One region of the Pseudomonas sp. IT-347P genome, then DNA from elsewhere that is predicted to be linked to it. Evidence: predicted binding sites of a transcription regulator. Region 1 holds the regulator's gene; the other holds the start of a gene.

Region 1 (4,218 bases):
GGAAGCGTGAGCGCCTGGGCTCTGCCGAACGATCAGCAGCAACCTATCCGCATTCAGGCCGACGACGCCCAACTGGACGACAAGAACGGCATCGCGACCTATAAAGGTGATGTGATCATCACCCAGGGCTCGATGATCGTTAAAGGCAACACCGTCACCATGACTCGCGCGCCGAATGGCGATATCGACGTGGTGACCTCCGTGGGCAATCTGGCTTACTTCGAGCAGTTGCAAACCCAGGGTGACACCAAACCGGTTCAAGGCTACGGCGTGACGATTCAATATCACGCCCAGCAAAACCGCGTCGTGCTGATCGATAAGGCCAAGGTCGTCGACAAAGACGGCAACGTCACTCAGGGCGAAAAAATCGTCTACGACACCGTGAAGAAACTGGCCAGCGCCGGTCGCGCTACCGGCAGCAAGGTCACCGAGGCGCGTCCGCGCATCGACATGGTGATCCAGCCGAAGAAGAAAACCGACGAGAAAACCCAGTAATGGCAACTCTGAAAGCTCAGCACCTGGCCAAGGCCTATAAAAGCCGCCAGGTCGTGCGTGACGTCAGCCTGTCGATCGACAGCGGCCAGATTGTCGGCCTGCTTGGCCCGAACGGCGCCGGCAAGACGACCTGCTTCTACATGATCGTCGGGCTGGTACAGGCCGATCAGGGCCGCGTGCTGATCGACGATCTGGACGTCAGCCACCAGCCAATGCACGGTCGTGCCAAGGCCGGGATCGGTTATCTGCCGCAAGAAGCGTCGATCTTCCGCAAACTGTCGGTGGCCGACAACATCATGGCCATCCTCGAGACCCGTCAGGAGCTCGACAAGGCCGGCCGCCGCAAGGAGCTGGAAAGCCTGCTGCAGGAATTCCACATCAGCCACATCCGCGACAACCTCGGCATGAGCCTGTCCGGTGGTGAACGCCGCCGGGTGGAAATCGCCCGCGCTCTGGCGACCGCACCGAAATTCATCCTGCTCGACGAACCATTCGCCGGTGTCGACCCGATCTCGGTTGGCGACATCAAGCAGATCATCCACCACCTCAAGGCCAAAGGCATCGGTGTATTGATCACCGACCACAACGTCCGTGAGACGCTGGATATCTGCGAAACCGCTTACATCGTCAACGATGGTCAACTGATCGCTGAAGGCGACGCAGAAACCATCCTGGCCAACGATCTGGTCAAGGAAGTGTATCTGGGCCACGAGTTCCGCCTGTAAGCGCAACAGTGCCCGGTGCGCCGCCCGGGCGCTGTATCGATTCAAGCAGGATTTAATCCGCTTTAATTGTTACGGCGCTCTAGGCAAACACTTCAGTTTCAGGCATATAATTTGCTTAAGTTTGGCGCTTCGGCGCCCTGTAGTGGATGGCGCATAGCGCCGGCGAATAAGGTGTTAAGCCCCTGCCATGAAACCATCGCTAGTCTTGAGAATGGGCCAGCAGCTGACGATGACACCGCAGCTGCAACAGGCCATCCGCCTGCTCCAATTGTCGACCCTGGATCTGCAACAGGAAATCCAGGAGGCTCTGGAATCCAATCCGATGCTCGAACGCCAGGAAGAAGGCGACGACTTCGACAATTCCGACCCCATGGCCGACAACGCCGAACAGAAGCCCAACACCGAGATCCAGGAACCTTCCTATCAGGAAACCGCGCCGACGGTAGATAACCTCGAGGACGGTGAATGGAACGAACGCATCCCCAACGAGCTTCCAGTCGACACGGCCTGGGAAGACGTTTACCAGACCAGCGCCAGTAGCCTGCCCAGCAGCGATGATGACGAGTGGGACTTCACCACCCGCACCTCCGCCGGCGAGAGCCTGCAGAGCCACCTGCTGTGGCAACTGAATCTCGCACCGATGTCCGACACCGATCGCCTGATCGCCGTCACCCTGATCGATTGCATCAATAATCAGGGCTACCTGGACGAGACCCTCGAGGAAATCCTCGAGGCGTTCGATCCGGAACTGGACATTGAACTCGACGAAATCGAAGCCGTTCTACATCGCATCCAGCAATTCGAACCGGCTGGTATCGGCGCGCGCAACCTTAGTGAATGCCTGCTGCTGCAATTGCGTCAGTTACCCGCCAAGACGCCATGGCTGGCTGAAGCGAAACGTCTGGTCAGCGATTACATCGATCTGCTCGGCAGCCGCGATTACAGCCAGTTGATGCGACGCATGAAGCTCAAGGAAGACGAGCTGCGTCAGGTCATCGAACTGGTGCAGAGCCTCAATCCGCGCCCGGGTTCGCAAATCGAATCGACTGAAGCCGAATACGTTGTCCCCGACGTCATCGTGCGCAAGGACAACGAGCGCTGGCTGGTCGAACTCAATCAGGAGTCGGTGCCACGCCTGCGCGTCAACGCCCAGTACGCGGGTTTCGTCCGCCGCGCCGACACCAGCGCCGACAACACCTTCATGCGCAATCAATTGCAGGAAGCCCGCTGGTTCATCAAGAGCCTGCAGAGCCGTAACGAAACCCTGATGAAAGTAGCCACCCAGATCGTCGAGCATCAGCGCGGTTTTCTGGAGTACGGCGACGAAGCCATGAAGCCGTTGGTCCTGCACGACATCGCCGAAGCGGTCGGTATGCACGAATCGACGATTTCCCGGGTGACCACGCAGAAATTCATGCATACCCCGCGCGGTATTTATGAGTTGAAATACTTTTTCTCCAGCCACGTCAGCACCTCCGAGGGCGGCGAATGCTCGTCCACAGCGATCCGCGCGATCATCAAAAAACTGGTTGCCGCGGAAAATCAGAAAAAGCCGTTGAGTGACAGCAAGATCGCTGGTTTACTGGAGGCACAAGGCATTCAGGTGGCTCGCCGCACCGTCGCCAAGTACCGCGAATCCCTCGGGATCGCGCCTTCGAGCGAACGCAAGCGGTTGATGTAAGCCACGTTACAGCGTTCCAGTGGCAGGCTTTTCGGCCTGCCGCTTTATGCACTGGCAACGAAGGAGAAGCTGTATGCAAGTCAACATCAGTGGACACCAACTGGAAGTGACCCAACCTCTGCGTTCCTACATCGAGGAAAAACTCCAACGACTGGAGCGACATTTCGACAAGATCACCAACGTGCAAGTCACGATGTGCGTCGAAAAGCTGAAGCAGAAAATCGAAGCCACCTTGCATATACCCGGCAGCGAAGTGGTCGCCAACGCAGAAGATACTGATATGTATGCTGCGATCGACTCACTGACCGACAAGCTGGATCGCCAACTCAAAAAGCATAAGGAAAAGACCCAGAGCCTCCTTCAGGGCGCAACCGGTCGTTAACATCCCTAATCCATGATCCGACTTGAAACCATCCTGACCCCCGGCCGTTCCCAAGTGAACGCGCCGGGCGGCAGCAAGAAAAAAGCCCTCGAACAGATTGCCAACCTGATCCATCGCGAAGTGCCGGATCTGGCGATGCAAGATGTCTTCGAGGCGTTGATTGCCCGTGAAAAACTCGGTTCCACCGGTTTTGGCAACGGCATCGCCATTCCTCACTGCCGCCTCAAGGGTTGCCAGTCGCCCATCAGCGCGCTGTTGCACCTTGAAGCCCCTATCGATTTCGACGCCATCGACGGCGCGCCGGTGGACCTGCTGTTTGTTTTGCTGGTCCCGGAAGCCGCAACCGATGCGCACCTGGAATTGTTGCGTCAGATCGCCAGCATGCTCGATCGCAAGGAAGTACGCGATAAACTGCGCAGCGCCCCGAGCAGCGAAGCCTTGTACCAGGTCGTACTGGACGAGCAGAACGGGCATTAATCATGCGTTTGATCATCGTCAGTGGCCGTTCGGGCTCGGGCAAAAGTACCGCCCTGAACGTCCTTGAGGACAACGGTTACTACTGCATCGACAACTTGCCGGCGGGATTGCTGCCGGAGCTGGCCGAGCGCGCCCTGATTCACACTGAACTGGCGCAACCGCTGGTGGCCGTGTCGATCGATGCGCGCAACTTGCCAAGCCATCTGTCACGCTTCCCCGAATTGCTTGAAGACGCCAGAAGCAAGCATATCCAGTGCGATGTGCTGTATCTGGACGCTGACGAGGAAACCCTGCTCAAACGGTTTTCCGAGACCCGTCGTCGTCATCCGCTGAGCAATGCCAATCGCTCGCTGGCCGAGGCGATTCAGGATGAAACCGCCCTGCTCGGCCCGATCGCCGATCTCGCTGACCTGAAGATCAACACCACCAATCTGAACCTGTACCAGTTGCGCGATTCC
Region 2 (4,218 bases), on a different contig from region 1:
TTCCTTGAGCTGAATCGGGGAGCCGCTTCCTGCGGGTTTTTGAAGGGTAGTTGGGAGAGCGAATCCAGGCGACACGGATGCGAGGGCAAACCTTCACTGGATGTTGCCAAGGTGCCCTTCCACGTTCAGTAGAGGCGCCACATTAGTTTTCTTCTTCGAGATTTCTTACTTGGCTTCCTCCCCCGGCCAGCCAACCATTCGGTTCGAGTTCTTTACCGTACTTGGCCGCTACCTCAATAAAATGACGCTGATTGGCTGAAATACCTCCGGCTAACCGAAGTGCTTCAGCGTGATATCCAACAATCTCTTCGAGCTTTGCCCGTCTCTTTTTGTCTTTCATTGAGGCCTCGTTTTTTGGGTGACAGATGCTTTGTTGGCCACCGTAGTACAAGGAGGAAAAGTCGCGTAATCAGGCGCAGACGCTGATGTTTGTAGGGCCATGCCCTAATAGGTGTAGGACGCCGGCGAAAGGGGTATGAAGGTCTTGTATCCGGGAGTCGGATGTTCCAGTTTGGCCACTCAATGCAGCCTCTGGAGGCGAAAAATGCACCGCAATGGTATGCGCCCGATTCATCCGGGCGAGGTTCTGAATAAGGAATTCATGGAGCCGCTGGGCATGACTGTCATAGGTCTGGCCTGCCCACGAACTGGCCCGCGTGAGATCGAAAAGCTTGTGAAATGCCAGCTCAGGATCTGCGCCGATCTGGCAATCAGCCTTGCCACTCATCTCGACACTACGCCTGAGTTCTGGATGAATCTCCAATCGACTTACGATTTGCGCAGGGCCCAGCTCCGGCATGCGGGTTTATAGCGATTGCAGCATCCGCGAAGCTCTTTTCCACCATGGCCCCGTCATTGGGCGTTTGGTCTGTTCCCGTTCCACCACCATCAACGGCACATCCTGCAACCGTATCCACGGCTGATTATTCCAGTGCAACAAACTCAACGTCATGTCCGGCCAGTTGAGCAAGCTGAGGTGTGGGCGTTCGCTTGTGCTGGGATGTTGGGCGTCGCGCAGGGTAGGGATGACCTGGTGGGTGAGCCATTCGCGTAGCGCTCGGTATTCGGGGCAGTAGTGGTAGACGAGGAGGGCGTAGATGCCGGATTCGCTGATCAGCAGGGTGTTTTCGATTTGATTGTGGATCAGGGTTTTGCGGGTCTGGTATTGGTCGGGGTCGAGTTTTCGCAGCATGCGTTCGTTGAGGTAGATGTGCAGCAGGCGGCTCAGGTCTCGGGCGCAGAACCAGGGTTGGTTCTGGATGAGGAGGGCGTGGAGGGGGAGTTTGTGGCGGGTGAAGATGTGCGGGGTCAGATAAGACTCTTCTTGATTCATTGAGCAGTTCCTCTTGCTTAAGGGGCTGCCCTCAATAGTCGCCAAACGATTGGGTGGCAGTTGTACGCGGGTTGGCGAACCGGAGCAAAAGGAACCCGGCAGACCCGAAGGTCTCCCACGCACAACCGCCATGAAGCGATGTGGCGGTAAATGTAGCCGCCATCATGGTTGTCGTGCGCCTTAAGCTGTTCGGGTCGCCAAACCCGGTGCTGAACATTCAGCATCAGGTGAGCTTAGAAACCGGGGCTTTTCGGCGCAATCGGACGGCGGTGGTGCAGTGTGTAGGACGTTGCCGGGATGGTTGAAGGGCTGGAGATCAAAAGATCGCAGCCTTCGGCAGCTCCTACAGGGGATTGCGGGGTTACTCGGCTGGGGGATTCAGCTTCGCTTCCATCTCGGCAACCTTGGCTTCGAGGCTTTCGAGGCGAGCGCGAGTACGTGCCAACACAACCATCTGACTATCAAACTCTTCACGGCTCACCAGGTCGAGTTTGCTGAAGGCACTCTGCAGCAGCATCTTGAACTGGCTTTCGATTTCGGCTTTCGGCAGCGGGGTGTCGCCGCTGAAAAGGCGGGAGGCGGTGCCGCTCAGGGCGTCGAGAAAGTCTTTGGGCGCGAGCATGATGGATGTCCTGTAAACAATGGCCGGCAGTGTATCACGCAGTGTCTATAGTCAATCTCGTGGTCAGGGATGCACGCTTTTCGCGCAGGCGGACGGACGGCAACGCACCGTTGTTGTGCGTATCTGGATGAGCGTTCACACGAGGGTGCCTGCAGCAGTGGCCAAGCGATTGAATTCAGTAAGTTTTGGCGAGATGGCAAGGTTTCTGCTTAGTCACCTTCGACCCATGCACTGATGCAGTCGCTGTGACGAATGCAGTGCGGCAGACGGAGCGGGGAGTTTCGTCGGCAGCGGTTAGCTGGCGTCAGTCGGGCAGGTACGGCCGACGATGCGTTACAAAGCCAGGCACTGCGCTTAGACTTGAGTCGGGTTTGTTTTCCTGGGGCAAGTCCACCAATTCGGGAGAGAGTTTTCATGAAGCTAGTCACTGCCATCATCAAGCCGTTCAAGTTGGACGACGTGCGCGAGTCGCTGTCCGAAATCGGCGTGCAGGGCATTACCGTTACTGAAGTCAAAGGCTTCGGCCGGCAGAAGGGTCACACCGAGCTGTATCGCGGCGCGGAATATGTGGTCGATTTTCTGCCCAAGGTGAAAATCGACGTGGCCATCGACGACAAGGATCTGGATCGGGTGATCGAGGCGATCACCAAGGCGGCCAACACCGGCAAGATCGGTGACGGCAAGATCTTCGTGGTCAATCTGGAACAGGCGATCCGCATCCGTACCGGCGAAACCGATACCGACGCGATTTAAGCCGCCACAAACCCCAACGCCCCAGGAGAAAACAATATGACTCTGCGTAAATTCGCAGGGCTAGGAGCCCTGTTGTCTATCGTAATGCCAAGCCTTGCAATGGCGGCAGACGAAGTGGCGGCCCCGGTCCTCAATTCCGGCGACACTGCCTGGATGCTCACCTCGACAGCCCTCGTGCTGTTCATGACCATCCCGGGCCTGGCGCTGTTCTACGGCGGTATGGTTCGCTCGAAAAACATTCTTTCCGTGATGATGCAGTGCTTCGCCATTACCGGTCTGATCAGCATCCTGTGGGTCATTTATGGCTACAGCATTGCGTTCGACACCACCGGCATGGAGCAGGGCGTCGTCAACTTCAACTCGTTCTTCGGCGGCATGGGCAAGGCGTTCCTCGCTGGTGTCACGCCTTCGAGCCTGACCGGCCCTGCGGCGCTGTTCCCTGAGGCGGTGTTCATCACCTTCCAGATGACCTTCGCGATCATCACCCCGGCGCTGATCGTCGGTGCGTTCGCCGAGCGGATGAAGTTCTCCGCGATGCTGATCTTCATGGGCATCTGGTTCACCCTGGTTTACGCGCCGATCGCGCACATGGTCTGGTCCGGCAACGGCGGCCTGATGTGGGACTGGGGCGTACTCGACTTCGCCGGCGGCACCGTGGTGCACATCAACGCCGGTGTCGCCGGTCTGATTGCCTGCCTGGTGCTGGGCAAGCGCAAAGGCTTCCCGACCACCCCGATGGCCCCGCACAACCTCGGTTACACCCTGATGGGCGCGGCGATGCTTTGGGTCGGCTGGTTCGGCTTCAACGCCGGCTCCGCTGCTGCGGCCAACGGGACCGCCGGCATGGCGATGCTGGTCACTCAGATCGCCACCGCTGCTGCCGCGCTGGGCTGGATGTTTGCCGAGTGGATTACCCACGGCAAACCTAGTGCACTGGGCATCGCTTCGGGTGTGGTTGCTGGCCTCGTTGCAATTACTCCGGCTGCTGGCACCGTGGGGCCGATGGGGGCACTGGTGATCGGTCTGGCGGCGGGCGTGGTGTGCTTCTTCTGCGCCACCACCCTGAAACGCAAACTCGGTTATGACGATTCCCTGGATGCGTTCGGCGTACACGGTATCGGCGGTATCCTCGGCGCGATTCTGACCGGTGTGTTCGCAGCTCCCGCTCTGGGTGGCTTCGGCACCGTTACCGATATCGGTGCCCAAGTGTGGATTCAGGTCAAAGGCGTGGGCTTCACGGTGATCTACACCGCGATCGTTACCTTCATCATCCTCAAGGTCCTGGACGCTGTGATGGGGCTGCGCGTGACCGAGGAAGAAGAATCGGTCGGCCTCGATCTGGCACAACACAACGAACGCGGCTACAACCTGTAAGTACGCGCAGCAAAAAACTTGCCCGGTTCGCCGGGCATTTTTTTGTCTGGAATTTGTCGCAAAGAGAGCAGCTGAAAGGATTTTTCGTACGGCTTTGGTCGTGTTTACGACGGGCGTTTTTCTGCGGCCAATGGCT

What was found. Region 1 encodes sigma-54, which starts transcription at its own class of promoters, with help from an activator protein. Its sites were predicted from a motif close to ANTGGCATNNANNTTGCTNT; they were not measured.
Region 2: the regulator sigma-54 is predicted to act here: its motif matches at 2,148-2,167, upstream of glnK (P-II family nitrogen regulator).

The regions. Positions count from the first base shown of each region.
Region 1 is NZ_CATKPQ010000044.1:54,358-58,575, reverse strand. Features, by position in the region: gene lptA (lipopolysaccharide transport periplasmic protein LptA) at 1-495, shown strand, start outside; gene lptB (LPS export ABC transporter ATP-binding protein) at 495-1,220, shown strand; gene ACM6IV_RS16525 (RNA polymerase factor sigma-54) at 1,408-2,901, shown strand; gene hpf (ribosome hibernation-promoting factor, HPF/YfiA family) at 2,975-3,283, shown strand; gene ptsN (PTS IIA-like nitrogen regulatory protein PtsN) at 3,296-3,760, shown strand; gene rapZ (RNase adapter RapZ) at 3,763-4,218, shown strand, end outside.
Region 2 is NZ_CATKPQ010000033.1:316,530-320,747, forward strand. Features, by position in the region: gene ACM6IV_RS14200 (hypothetical protein) at 143-340, opposite strand; gene ACM6IV_RS14205 (HigA family addiction module antitoxin) at 545-811, shown strand; gene ACM6IV_RS14210 (Bro-N domain-containing protein) at 806-1,333, opposite strand; gene ACM6IV_RS14215 (accessory factor UbiK family protein) at 1,695-1,955, opposite strand; gene glnK (P-II family nitrogen regulator) at 2,370-2,708, shown strand; gene ACM6IV_RS14225 (ammonium transporter) at 2,745-4,082, shown strand.